3 regions of the Photobacterium sp. GB-1 genome follow, and region 2 is predicted to be linked to each of the others. Evidence: predicted binding sites of a transcription regulator. Region 2 holds the regulator's gene; each other region holds the start of a gene.

Region 1 (4,857 bases), on a different contig from region 2:
ATTGAATATCTTCAAGAGTCGCTTGTTCTTGCCGTTATAAAATCAATTTATCGCCCTCCTATTGCCTAATAGTTTGCTTATTTCTGGATCTAAATTGGATTCAAAGTAAGTGTTAATTTCACAAATTAATTATCCCATCTTAATTATATAGATGAGTGATGGTTGTTATTAATTAATGATGTTGCTTTATAAATAAAGCGGCAAGAGAACTATTATGAAAAATTTACTATTAAAATTATTACCTAAAAATAGTATTACGAGTGTTTTATTACTGATTTCAATGTTTCTTATTCCTGATAATAATTTTATCAATGTACCTAGTGATGACATCAAACAATTGCTGTTTTTTATTCTTTGCCTGCAGGGAATGAAAGTGGGTGCAGATAAAGTAACGTTTAAATAATTAACGGGGGTATTATGAAGTCGAATGTATTAAGCATGATTAGAGAAAAAAGTCTTACAATAGTACTGTTATTGTTAATGTCATTTCTGTTGCCAAACTATGCGTTAGCAGAGTCTTATAGCGTAGATTCTTCTAATCACACGTGCTCTCATCACTCTGATTGCCAACACCATGATTCACATCACCAAGGGTGTAGACACCATCGCCATGAGTCACATCAACATCGATGATTGATCGTTGCTATGAATTTCTAAATTAGTTTTCTAGTATTAACTATCGAAGTTTTGGCGCTTTTAAAGTTAGAAGCTTAAAGCGCCATTTTAAAGAGTTGGTGGTATGGATAATAAACAGGCGTCTCAAATGGAACAATTATTAGCAATTATGTCTCAGTTGCGAGACCCACATCGTGGTTGTCCGTGGGATTTGAAACAAAACTTTGATTCAATCGTTCCCTATACCCTTGAAGAAGCCTATGAAGTGGCTGATGCCATCGAGCAGAAAAACTGGAACGATGTAAAAGAAGAATTAGGTGATTTATTGTTCCAAGTTGTTTTTTATAGTCAGATGGCCAAAGAACAAGGGTTGTTTGAATTTGACGATGTAGTGGCAGGCATAAGTGAAAAGCTGGTCCGTCGCCATCCCCATGTTTTTAGTGATGCTGATTTTGATGATGAAGCAGCCGTTCAACAAAACTGGGAAGCCGAAAAAGCCAAAGAGCGCGCAGCTAAAGAGCAAGATGAGAGCTTGCTTGCCAATATTCCTAACACATTACCGGCATTAATGCGTGCTGATAAAATTCAAAAACGCTGCGCGAATGTTGGTTTTGATTGGGATGAATTAGCACCAGTGGTTGATAAGGTAAAAGAAGAGCTTGATGAAGTGATGGACGAAGTGATTCAAGCGGTGCCAGAACAACAACGAATAGAAGAAGAGCTCGGTGATCTACTATTTTCAGTGGTGAATTTAAGTCGTCATTTAAAAGTAAAACCAGAGATGGCATTACAAAAAGCCAATAAAAAATTTGAAAAGCGTTTTCGCCAAGTGGAAGAAAGTGTGCTAGAACAAGGAAAGATCATTAGTCAGTGTTCATTAACTGAGCTAGATGAAGCATGGAATCGTGTTAAAGAGAAAGAAAGTAAAAACCAGTAATTAAAAATTCAGCATGATTTTTAAATGCATTATACCATTATGGTATTGTTCTGCTTGTTAAAGCTTGATATTTCAGTTCATAACGCTTACTTGATGTGAAGCAAAAAAAATCAAATGGCGGTGTGATAGTTTTCACGTTGTGGCGATAAATGGTGTCTGGTATACTAATTTCCCGTCCAGATACATTTATCCTCTACACCAATCTTCCAGGTTAAACATGACTACGAATTACATTTTTGTTACGGGCGGAGTAGTTTCCTCTCTAGGTAAAGGCATTGCTGCTGCATCACTTGCAGCGATTTTAGAAGCACGTGGTCTTAACGTGACTATGATGAAGCTTGACCCTTACATCAACGTTGATCCAGGCACAATGAGCCCAATTCAACACGGCGAAGTATTCGTTACGGAAGACGGTGCAGAGACTGACCTAGACTTAGGTCACTACGAGCGTTTCATTCGTACCAAGATGACTAAGCGTAATAACTTTACAGCTGGTCGCGTGTACGCAGACGTATTACGCAAAGAGCGTCGTGGTGATTACTTAGGTGCAACGATTCAGGTAATTCCTCATATCACGAATGAAATCAAATCTCGCGTGTTAGCGGGTGCTGAAGGTCATGATGTAGCAATCGTTGAAGTAGGCGGTACTGTGGGTGATATTGAATCACTCCCATTTATGGAAGCTATTCGTCAATTAGCCGTAGAGCAAGGTCGTGAAAACACCATGTTCATGCACTTGACACTTGTTCCTTACCTAGCAGCGGCTGGCGAAGTGAAAACTAAGCCAACTCAGCACTCAGTAAAAGAACTTCTTTCTATTGGTATTCAGCCAGACATCTTAGTGTGTCGTTCTGATCGTATGATCCCTGCCAATGAGCGTGCAAAAATTGCCCTGTTCTGTAACGTGCAGGAAAAAGCTGTTATCTCAATGAAAGATGTAGATTCAATCTACAAAATCCCACAATTAATTAAGGCTCAAGGTCTTGATGATTTAGTGTGTAAGCGCTTTGGTATTACAGCACCAGAAGCTGATCTTTCTGAGTGGGAACAAGTTATTTATGAAGAAGCGAACCCTACCTCTGAAGTCGTTATTGGTATGGTTGGTAAGTACATTGAACTGCCAGACGCATATAAGTCAGTTAACGAAGCACTTAAACACGCGGGCCTGAAAAATCGTCTATCAGTAAAAATCAAATACATCGATTCTCAAGATGTTGAGTCAAAAGGTACAGAAGTACTGGCTGGCCTTGATGCAATCTTGGTTCCAGGTGGTTTTGGTAGCCGTGGTGTTGAAGGTAAGATCCTTACTGCTCAATACGCACGTGAAAATAATATTCCATACCTAGGTATTTGTTTAGGTATGCAGGTAGCATTAATCGAGTTTGCTCGAAATGTAGCCAAAATGTCTGATGCGCATTCAACTGAATTTAATGCTGAAACTAAATATCCAGTCGTTGGTCTTATTACTGAGTGGATTGATAGTGAAGGTAAAGTTGAAGAGCGTACTGAGAAATCAGATCTAGGCGGTACAATGCGCCTTGGCTCTCAGCTATGTCATCTACAAGATGGTTCTAAAGCGCGTACGTTATACGGTCAGCCAACGATCCATGAGCGTCACCGTCACCGTTACGAAGTAAACAACACGTTACTACCTAAGCTTGAAAAAGCAGGTCTAAAAGTATCTGGTTTGTCTGCTGACAAGAAACTTGTTGAAATTATTGAAGTTCCGAATCACCCTTGGTTCGTAGCTGCACAGTTCCACCCTGAGTTCACATCGACACCTCGTGATGGGCACCCATTGTTTGAAGGTTTTGTAAAAGCGGCGGGTGCATACCACCGTGGTGAGCTTAACCAGTAAGGATTACTGATAGCTGTAGTTGTTATGGCTACAGCTATTTTTTTAGCTTTTAATTTGAAGATAAAGCAAGAGGAAACACAATGTCTAAGATCGTTAAAGTTCTAGCTCGTGAAATCATTGACTCACGTGGTAACCCAACAATTGAAGCTGAAGTTCACCTAGAAGGTGGTTTCGTAGGTATGGCTGCTGCGCCATCTGGTGCTTCAACTGGTTCTCGTGAAGCTCTAGAGCTTCGTGATGGTGATAAATCTCGTTTCCTAGGCAAAGGCGTTCTGAAAGCTGTTGCTGCTGCAAATGGTCCAATCGCTGAAGCACTAATCGGCCAAGATGCAAAAGACCAAGCTGCAATCGACCAAGTTATGATCGACCTTGACGGTACTGAAAACAAATCAAACTTCGGTGCTAACGCAATCCTAGCTGTATCACTAGCTAACGCAAAAGCAGCTGCGGCATCTAAAGGCATGCCTTTATTCGAGCACATTGCAGAGCTAAACGGTACTGCTGGTCAGTTCTCTATGCCTCTACCTATGATGAACATCATCAACGGTGGTGAGCACGCAGATAACACTGTTGATATTCAAGAGTTCATGATTCAGCCAGTAGGTGCTAAGACACTTCGTGAAGCTGTACGTATGGGTTCTGAAGTATTCCACAGCCTAGCTAAAGTTCTTAAGTCTAAGGGCATGAGCACAGCGGTAGGTGACGAAGGTGGTTTCGCACCAAACCTAGAGTCAAACGAAGCTGCTCTTAAAGCAATTAAAGAAGCTGTTGAAGCTGCAGGTTACGAGCTAGGTACTGATATTACTCTAGCAATGGACTGTGCTGCATCTGAGTTCTACAACAAAGAGCAAGGCATCTACGATCTTAAAGGTGAAGGTAAGCAATTCACTTCAGAAGAGTTCAACTACTTCCTTAAAGATCTAACTGAGAAGTTCCCAGCGATCGTTTCTATCGAAGATGGTCTAGACGAATCAGATTGGGCTGGCTTCAAGCACCAAACTGAACTACTAGGTGACAAAATTCAACTAGTAGGTGACGATCTATTCGTTACAAACACTAAGATTTTCGCGGAAGGTATTGAGAAAGGTATCACTAACTCAATCCTAATCAAGCTTAACCAAATCGGTTCTCTAACTGAAACTCTAGCTGCTATTAAGATGGCTAAAGACGCTGGTTACACTGCTGTTATCTCTCACCGTTCAGGCGAGACAGAAGACGCAACTATCGCTGATCTAGCGGTAGGTACTGCTGCAGGTCAAATCAAAACGGGTTCTATGAGCCGTTCTGACCGTGTTGCTAAGTACAACCAACTTATCCGTATCGAAGAAGCACTAGGTGAGCGTGCTCCTTTCAACGGTCTTAAAGAAGTTAAAGGCCAAGCTTAATTTTTTATTAAGCGATGATTGAGTTTACTCAATTTGGTAAATAAAACCGCCTTGCAAGAGGC
Region 2 (4,857 bases):
CGAAGTATTGGTAGAGGCAAAGCGCGGACAGGGAGCGGTGGTTACACCTGGGATCGTTGATGTTACGAATATCGAAAATTTACCCGATGAAGAATACTTTGGCCCATTATTGCAGGTAGTGCGTTATCAAGATCTTGCTCAAGCCGTGTGTCTTGCGAACGACACCCGTTATGGCTTATCAGCCGGGCTTGTATCAACCGATGATAGTGAATGGCAATATTTTATTGATCATATTCGCGCGGGGGTTGTAAATCGTAATCGCCAGTTAACGGGAGCGAGTGGAGATGCACCGTTTGGTGGCCCAGGAGCATCTGGTAATTTACGCCCAAGTGCTTACTACGCTGCTGATTATTGTGCTTACCCAATGGCATCAATGGAAGGTGAGGCAACATGCTTACCTGAGCAGTTATCTCCGGGTATTTCACTCTGAGACTAATAGGTTCACTGTATTACTTACAGTAAGGATTGTGCAGCATGGAACAATTATTTACCGCGTTATGGCAAGATTATACTCAGCGATTATGCCCTTCAGCGCTGAATATTCGGCAATTACTTACCGAAGATGCGTCACTTAGAAATGATCATATTGCGTTGCGTACCTTTGCACTACCTAAATGTGGTTTAGCAAGATTAGCGGCTCCATTTATTGCGGTAGGTTATAAACCCAAAGGTCGATATCATTTCAAAGCGAAAAAGTTATATGCAGAGCACTTTGAACATCCCGATCCTTCTGCGCCTAAAGTATTTATTAGTGAACTGCAATTAGGGTTATGTTCAACAGAGTTACAAACAGAAGTACGTCAGCTTGTCGATCAAGTTGATGATGCTTATTTTGCTGATCCTGCTTTTCTTTCTCAAGGTAAACCATGGCAGTTAAGCCGTGATAGTTATCAGTTTTTAAATGCAGAAAGTGAATATGCAGGGTGGGTGGCAGCGCATGGTTTTGGTGCTAATCATTTTACTGTTGATATTAATCAGCTTGAGCAATTTAATGAAATTTCTGAAGTGAACCATTTTCTCGAATCAAGTGGTTTTGACATTAATCAGGCGGGAGGTGCGGTAAAAGGCGATCCTACTGTGATGTTAGAGCAATCAGCAACCATGGCTGATAAAGTCATGGTCACGTTTTCTGATGGTGAGATGTTGGTCTCTGGCGGATTTTATGAGTTTGCTAAACGTTATTTACAGCCAGATGGTGAGATTTATACCGGGTTTGTAGAAGCTTCGGCAGATAAGATCTTTGAAAGTACTTATAACTCTTGAACAGTGTAAACAAGGCAATAAAAAGCAGCCAATTGGCTGCTTTTTTTTAAATCTGTTAATTATCGAGGGGCGATCCCCAAATACCACTGTCTTCAACAGGACAGCGACGTAAACCTGTTTGCTGTTCTAAATAACAACGACGGTCACTAAAGCCTGTCATCTCAATAGTTGTAGGTTGAGGAGCGATAGCACCAGGTACAGTGGTGTAGCTATTCGGGGCAAAACGTTCAATATCCATATAAAAACCAAAAAAAGATGAAGTCCATTCATTGCTTGAATTTAGCATTTAATTTGAGCAATACAAATTAATTAATGGCATTAATGACACACTTTTTAAAGGTATTTATGGGGGGATTATTAATCAATAAGAAATAAAAAAGCCGCAACAGTGTGCGGCTTTTTTCGTACGGTTAAAGACGTTAAAAATTAACGCGTACCGTAAACAACAATCGTCTTACCGTGAGCAGAGATAAGGTTCTGCTCTTCAAGCATTTTCAGAATACGACCCACTGTTTCACGAGAACAGCCAACAATTTGACCGATTTCTTGACGAGTGATCTTAATCTGCATGCCATCAGGGTGCGTCATTGCATCTGGTTGTTTTGCAAGATTTAGCAATGTCTGTGTGATACGACCTGTAACGTCTAAGAATGCCAAATCACCTACTTTCTGGCTTGTCACTTGTAGGCGACTTGCCATTTGAGCAGATAAGCGCATCAGAATATCAGGGTTAACCTGAATTAACTGACGGAATTTTTTGAATGAAATTTCTGCTACTTCACAAGGACTTTTCGCACGAACCCAAGCAGTACGCTCTTGATCTTCTTCGAATAAGCCAAGCTCACCAATAAAGTCACCTTGGTTTAGGTAAGAAAGGATCATTTCCTTACCTTCTTCATCCTTGATTAGTACAGCAACAGAACCCTTCACAATGTAGTACAACGTTTCTGCTTTCTCACCTGCGTGGATCAGCGTACTTTTCGATGGGTACTTGTGAATATGACAATGGGAAAGAAACCACTCTAAAGTTGGATCTGTTTGCGGTTTACCTGGAACCATATTACTAACTTCCTCTGCATTTGTTGCCCAACAGCATTGGTTTCTTTTCTAACTTTTATCACGAGAAAAAAAACTGCCTACTGATAGGGTATCCATTCAGCCGCTGGGCTGCAAGCTAACTTGAATAAGTTAGAGTGTATCCTTTTTCTGCGCCTTTTTCTTGATATTGATCTAGTAGATTCGTTCATTTCATATGGATAACTGTGCACAGGATCACAATGCGGCGAGATAATTTTAAGTGGTGCGATAAGTAATGATTATTACGACGATTTTTAGAGAGGAAAAAAGTTGTTATTAAGGCGGAGAATTAGGATTTACATTCATTATTTAATCAATAAGACTAGAGACAATTATTGGGCGTTTGAATAAGGATTAAGCGATGCAGTCCCGAGTAAAATGGGTAGAAGATATGACTTTTTTAGGTCAATCTAGCTCCGGTCATAGTGTAGTCATGGATGGTAATGGAGGGGATAAAGCTCCAAGTCCAATGGAATTGGTATTAATGGCGGCGGGAGGGTGTAGCTCAGTAGATGTTGTCAGTGGTTTACAATCCCAAGCGCAAAATATTGTGGGTTGTGAGGTTCTTATTTCAGCTGAGCGTCGAGAGCAAGCGCCACGTTTATTTACCGCAGCCAATTTGCATTTTATTGTTTCAGGTTTTGATTTAAATGAAACCTTAGTGGCTAACACCATTGCTGATTCTTTAGAGAAATATTGCTCTGTATGCTTGATGATTGGTGAAAAGGTTAAGTTGACTCATTCGTATGAAATCATCACTGCTTAATAATGATTGAGATGAAAAAGGTTGGTGTTTGTGCCAACCTTTTTTCTATTTATTTTCGTTTGTGCAAACTTAACTGATTTTCCCTGTATTAATCAGTTTCTCGATAAGGGGGCGCATGATCAATTCCATTGCAAAACTCATTTTTCCACCAGGGACGACAAGCGTGTTATGACGTGACATAAATGAGCCTTGGATCATGGAAAGTAAATACGGAAAATCGACATTATTTAAACCGCGAAATCGGATCACAACAAAGCTTTCATCTAAGCTTGGGATCCCTTTGGCACTCACCGGGTTTGAGGTATCAACGGTTGGTACACGTTGAAAGTTGATATGTGTGCGTGAAAATTGCGGAGTTAAATAATTTAAGTAATCGTCCATGGAGCGAACGATTGACTCCATCACCGCTTCGCGAGAGTGCCCTCGATCTCTCGTGTCACGAACAATTTTTTGGATCCACTCCAAGTTAACAATGGGTACCATGCCAATAAGAAGATCAACATGCTGTGCGACATGGATCTCGCCATCGACAACCCCACCATGTAAGCCTTCATAAAAGAGTAAATCAGTGTTTTCTGCTAACTGTTGCCACGGAGTAAACGTTCCGGGCATTTGGTTGTAGGGTACGGCTTCGTCAAATGTGTGTAGATAACGGCGAAAGCGGCCAGTGCCATCTTCACCATATTGTTTGAAAAATTGCTCTAATTGGGCAAAGTCATTGGCTTCTGAGCCAAAATAGCTGATATGTCGACCTTGCTCTTTAGCTTTGCGGATCTCAGTGTCCATTTCAGGGCGGGTATAGCGATGGAAGCTATCGCCTTCTAGCCATGCCGCATTAATGTTCATCATATTGAACATCTTTCGGAATGCTTCAGAAGTCGTCGTGGTTCCTGCTCCTGATGAACCAGTAACTGCAATAATAGGATGTTTTGCAGACATGACTAACCTTGTCGTTGTTGATTATCGAAAGATAAATGAGAAAGCAGGCAATAATAAAATTACCTGATCGGGCAACAATGCTACTACAAGTTAACAGGGATGTCGGGATTGAAAAGTGAAACTGCTAGCGGAGGCAAGTTTTGAGTCGTAACTCTCTGGGCACGACTCACATTAATAAAACTTATTGCAACTGATTGCGTAATTTTATGTCGACAGATTCATGCAATTCAGAAAATACAATCACAGCATCACCGGATTTCAGTTGCTGCATCACGTAATTCACTTTGTTTTCTAAGCTCATTTCAACTTCACCGTAATCAGTGCCTTCACGTAGCACAAATTGTTCAATCAGGTTAGTCAGTGTTTCTGGGGCGATATCTTGCCAAGGAATGATCATTTTATGTCTCGTCGACTGCGTTACTGATACGCGCAGTATATGATAAAAATATCACTAGCCCTATTGAGGAGTGGTGAGTTTGGTTTTAAACCATGTTGGAACGCTGTGTTCGAGCCAAAACGTCGGTTTAAAAATAGAACCACTAACGAACCCAACATGGCCACCTTTTTCATATAAGTTGTAGTCGATATTACTCGGCAATGGTTGTGATGGGATCACCGATTCGGTCATGAACGGATCGTCTTTGGCATGGATAATCCGCAGTGGTGTACTGATCAAGTTGAGCTGTTGAAGGCCACTACAACGTTGATAATAATCGTCAGCATCAATAAAACCATGGAGAGGAGCGGTAATGTGCTGATCAAATTGCCATACCGTATTTATCGCAGCTAATTGCTGGTGGGTGATGGGCATT
Region 3 (4,857 bases), on a different contig from region 2:
ATAAAGTGTCACATTCATGGGGTTTAGCGGCATTTACTTTAACCACAATTGTTGGCTTAGTACCGATTGTGAAAAAAGCCATTAGCTTAGGTAAATCAGGTTCACCATTCTCGATTGAAACCCTAATGAGTATTGCGGCTATTGGTGCATTGTACTTAGGGGAAACCGCAGAAGCGGCAATGGTGATTTTACTGTTTTTAATTGGTGAGCAATTAGAAGGGTATGCCGCATCACGTGCACGAAGTGGTGTAAAAGCATTAATGGACTTGGTACCTGAAGATGCCAATGTTGTGCTGCCAAACGGCGAGAAGAAAAAAGTTCCAGCAAGCGAGTTAAAACCCGGTGATGTGATTGAAGTCGTACCCGGCGAGCGTTTACCTGCTGACGGTCAAGTTTTAGATGTGGTTGCGAGTTTTGATGAAAGCGCACTAACAGGGGAATCTGTGCCTGTTGAAAGAACACCGGGCCAGAAAGTCATGGCTGGTAGCATGGCATCAGACAAAGTTGTTCGATTAACGATTGTCTCTGCGCAAGGTGAAAATGCGATCGACCGTATTCTTCATCTCATTGAAGATGCAGAATCACGTAAAGCACCGCTCGAACGTTTTATTGATAAATTCAGCCGCTGGTACACTCCAGCAATGATGCTATTAGCAACACTTGTTATCATTATTCCGCCGCTTGTATTTGGTCAATCATGGGATGAGTGGATTTATAAAGGTCTAGCGCTATTACTTATTGCCTGTCCTTGTGCACTTGTTATTTCAACGCCAGCAGCGATCACTTCAGGTTTAGCGGCAGCAGCGCGTCGCGGTGCATTAATCAAAGGTGGTGCAGCATTAGAACAGCTTGGTCATGTTGAAACTGTCGCGTTTGATAAAACAGGTACGCTAACGGAAGGTAAACCTGTCGTGACGGATTTAATTAGCTGGGATAACAATCCCGAACAATTATTACGTCAAGCAGCCGCTGTTGAATCCGGTTCGTTACACCCACTAGCAACGGCTGTGGTTAACCTTGCTCGAGAAAAATCATTATCTGTTGTTGAAGCAGAAAATCGTGAAGCACTAGCAGGCCGCGGTATTCAAGGTGTTACCGAAGGCGATAACTTTATGTTATGTGCTGCCGATCGCCTACCAGAGCACATTGTGCTAACGGATAACCAGCAACAGCAAGCGTTAGATCTAGAAAGCGAAGGGAAAACGCTGGTGGTTGCCGTTCGTAATCAGCAAGCGGTGGGTTTAGTTGCATGGCGTGATAATTTACGCAGTGATGCTTTAGAAGCGATCACTAAGCTGAAAAGCATTGGCGTGAACTCAGTGATGCTGACGGGTGATAACCCACGAGCAGCAGCTGCGATTGCTAAAGAAATTAATATTGATTTTCGTGCAGGGCTATTACCTGAAGATAAAGTGACAGAAGTACGCAAGTTAAGTGAGCTACATTCTGTTGCCATGGTGGGTGATGGTATTAACGATGCACCAGCAATGAAAACAGCAACAATTGGTGTGGCGATGGGCGGTGGTACAGATGTAGCATTAGAAACTGCCGATGCAGCAATTACCCATAACCGAGTTTCAGAATTGCCAGTGATGATTGAATTGTCTCGTGCGACATTGAGTAATATTCGTCAAAACATCAGCTTAGCATTAGGTTTAAAAGCGGTGTTCCTTGTTACAACCTTATTTGGTTTTACAGGGCTTTGGGTTGCAGTACTTGCAGACAGTGGCGCAACAGCGTTAGTAACACTGAATGCATTACGTTTATTACGCTTTAAACCGCAAAGCGAAAAGTAAAAACTAATCGCTCTGAGCATTAGTGATTAGTCTAAACGGCATGATACGAACAATGATGTATTGTTTATCATGCCGTTTTTTTTCGCTATAAGGCAGGTAAACAGAGTAAAGAGTACATGCGCGAGAAAACGAATTTTTGTGATTCCGGCAATAAGATATCGTTTTCGCGTGATTAATATCAGACTTTTATGTAACATATTTTTCAATTGCTTTTTATTGGTGTGACCATGCTCACTAAAAGTAATTGAATCATTGGTTATTGTTACCACATGTTTTTGATAGAGCATGTTGCAGTATGTTTGACTCTTTCTATCAAAAAATTGATTAAAATAGTAATAACTCATAAGAATCACTCTGAACCTACAACAGAGCTGTTTAAATTAAAGGGTAACATTATGTCTGATAATAAAGTCTTCCACTTAGGTGTTAATAAAGCTGATCTTAATGGTGCAGAATTAGCGATTATTCCCGGTGATCCAGCACGTGTTGAGAAAATTGCAAACTTAATGGATAACCCTGAGTTTTTAGCAAGCTCTCGTGAGTACACTGTATTTCGCGCTAAATTAGACGGTAAATCAGTGGTTGTGTGTTCAACGGGTATCGGTGGTCCATCAACCTCTATTGCTGTTGAAGAATTAGCACAGTTAGGTGTAACAACTTTCCTACGTGTAGGTACTACAGGTGCAATTCAGCCTAACATTAACCCTGGCGATATGATTGTAACGACAGGCTCAGTACGTTTAGATGGTGCAAGTCTGCATTTCGCACCAATGGAATTCCCAGCTGTTGCTGATTTTGGTGTTGCAACTGCAATGAAGCAAGCATGTGATGATGAGCATGCTGTAGTACACACGGGTGTAACAGCATCAAGTGATACGTTCTACCCAGGTCAAGAGCGTTACGACACATTCTCAGGTCGCGTAGTTCGTCGTTTCCAAGGCTCAATGAAAGAGTGGCAAGAAATGGGCGTGCTTAACTTTGAAATGGAGTCAGCAACGTTATTAACCATGTGTGCAAGCTCTGGTTTACGTGCAGGTTGTGTCGCAGGTGTTATTATTAACCGTACACAAAAAGAGATCCCTGATCACGCAACGCTAAAAGAAACTGAAGCGAAATCAATTAAGATCGTGGTAGAAGCGGCACGTAAAATGCTGGCTGAATAAGATTTAAGTCTTAAATGTTTATATTAGAAAGCCGCTCTTAGGAGCGGCTTTTTATTTGTCTAAAAGGTCATGAATAAAAAGGTTTAAATAAAAAGGGTTATGACATGACCAGTAAATTATTTTTAGATTAAACGGCAAAGTCTAGAGAAATATAAACAGTATCAAGTTGCGACATATTACGCTCTTTCCAAACACTTCTTGTATCATGAACTCTGTACCCCAATTCAGTATTAAAGTTCTTATTGATTCGATAATTAATCCCTGTTTGCGCGCCTAAAATAAGATCATCTTTGCTCGATTCTGCAATTTGTATTCCTGAGCTGGCTCCAATAAAGAAACGCCAATTCTTACTATTAGTTAGCGGTATAAAGTAATCATAAGAAGCGACAAAATTGTATGCATCCTTTTGAAATTCCAGGTAGCTGTATAGTCTATGATAATCGTTAAAGTTAGCACCGATCCTTACACTTGGATTAAATTCCCAACGATTATTGATACTACTGACACCGTCATTGATACCGACACCAATAAAGGCTTGTGGCTCTGAGGCCTGGGCAGACAGACTGGCAAATAAGCCAAATAATACAGGTGCAAATTTTAATTTCATTTATCCTCCAAATTGTTTCGTGGACAATACATTATTCTCTAAAGGGATGTTGTAGGTTTCTGTAAGATAATGTTAATGCGATGAATTTCAGAACAGTATTTAGATTGTTTAACTACTTGTTATTTCAGGTAACCTTGTAATCGTTCGCTTTTATCGTGTTATCTGGATTGATTCGGTAGTATTAAATATTCGTTTGACCTCAATATAACTTGAGGTTTTATCCTTGCATTATATCAATCTCGTTGGTGACGAAATTACAGAAATTAAAGCAAGGAGAAAACAATGGAACAGTTTATTGATAAAGGGATGTTAGCGTTAGCCAATGTGGTGGAAGTTGACAGTACCGCATGGTTTCAAGGGCATACGGGGGCGGCATTATTGGCAGGTGATGCATTACTTAATGGCGGAGCACTCAACAATGTATCTAAAAAGAGTTTACAAGCAATGTTAGTGCAGTTTACCGATGATAATCAGCATTTAATGAATCCATTATCCAATAGCCCTGAAACAACCGATTATAGTGAAGTTGTAAATGCTATAGCACTTAACGCGCAGCAATTATGTCATTCAGGTCATGGGATCATATATGGTGCATTATTTTTAAATGCTGTCGCTAATAATAACGTTGTTGTTACTCAGCGTATGGTTTCGAATATCGCTAAGCTAATTGTTAATTGTATGGATGATAATTGGGGACGTTATTACGGTTTAGCTGATTATCGTCAATATCAGCCATCCAGTTTATTAAATAAAGGTGAGATAGATATTCAGCAACATTGTGTTATTGCCGTTGAGCGAAGTACACAAGATATTTACCATAATAATGATGAGCATTTTTTCGCTGGCGATAAACTTCATGGTATTACTCATGCCCATGCAATATCTTTACTCGATAAACTGGGCCATAAAAAATTAGCGCAACAAGCGGCACAACAATCGCTTATTCAGTTAGAGCTTAATGATCGCAAACCCGAGTCAGGACTAAAAAAGGTAATACCCCAACATTTTGACTTATCAGATCCAAATATTTGGGGACATGACTTTAATGAGCACAAAATTAAGCTGGTACACAGTTATGTGGAATTATCGGCACAGAGTCATCAACCATTAGCGAAATTAGATAATTTATGGGGGGCAGTGGTGTAGCTTCATTGCTTTTACTTACACATTCCCCAACCACAATGTATTGGCGCAAATCTTGTTCAGAGCTATGATGTAATGATTACGGATTAAAGAAAGGGATTGATTATGTTGTGGTTTTTAATGATTACGTTACCACTGATTTTGGTGG

Evidence for each region. The regulator CRP, encoded in region 2, controls carbon source genes, mostly activating them, when cyclic AMP is high. The targets are predictions, from matches to a motif close to TGTGANNNNNNTCACA.
Region 1: the regulator CRP is predicted to act here: its motif matches at 1,674-1,689, upstream of C9J45_RS09430 (CTP synthase).
Region 3: the regulator CRP is predicted to act here: its motif matches at 2,017-2,032, upstream of udp (uridine phosphorylase).

What each region holds. Positions count from the first base shown of each region.
Region 1 covers NZ_PYOB01000006.1:222,910-227,766, forward strand. The annotation lists gene C9J45_RS09415 (hypothetical protein) at 1-69, shown strand, start outside; gene C9J45_RS09420 (hypothetical protein) at 215-403, shown strand; gene mazG (nucleoside triphosphate pyrophosphohydrolase) at 740-1,552, shown strand; gene C9J45_RS09430 (CTP synthase) at 1,770-3,410, shown strand; gene eno (phosphopyruvate hydratase) at 3,491-4,795, shown strand.
Region 2 covers NZ_PYOB01000007.1:144,335-149,191, forward strand. The annotation lists gene astD (succinylglutamate-semialdehyde dehydrogenase) at 1-430, shown strand, start outside; gene C9J45_RS10285 (DUF1338 domain-containing protein) at 475-1,263, shown strand; gene C9J45_RS10290 (hypothetical protein) at 1,319-1,501, opposite strand; gene crp (cAMP-activated global transcriptional regulator CRP) at 1,690-2,322, opposite strand; gene C9J45_RS10300 (OsmC family protein) at 2,702-3,106, shown strand; gene C9J45_RS10305 (phosphoribulokinase) at 3,176-4,045, opposite strand; gene C9J45_RS10310 (YheU family protein) at 4,227-4,442, opposite strand; gene C9J45_RS10315 (hydrolase) at 4,503-4,857, opposite strand, start outside.
Region 3 covers NZ_PYOB01000002.1:184,942-189,798, reverse strand. The annotation lists gene C9J45_RS03450 (zinc/cadmium/mercury/lead-transporting ATPase) at 1-1,796, shown strand, start outside; gene udp (uridine phosphorylase) at 2,192-2,959, shown strand; gene C9J45_RS03440 (hypothetical protein) at 3,087-3,566, opposite strand; gene C9J45_RS03435 (hypothetical protein) at 3,849-4,712, shown strand; gene C9J45_RS03430 (hypothetical protein) at 4,815-4,857, shown strand, end outside.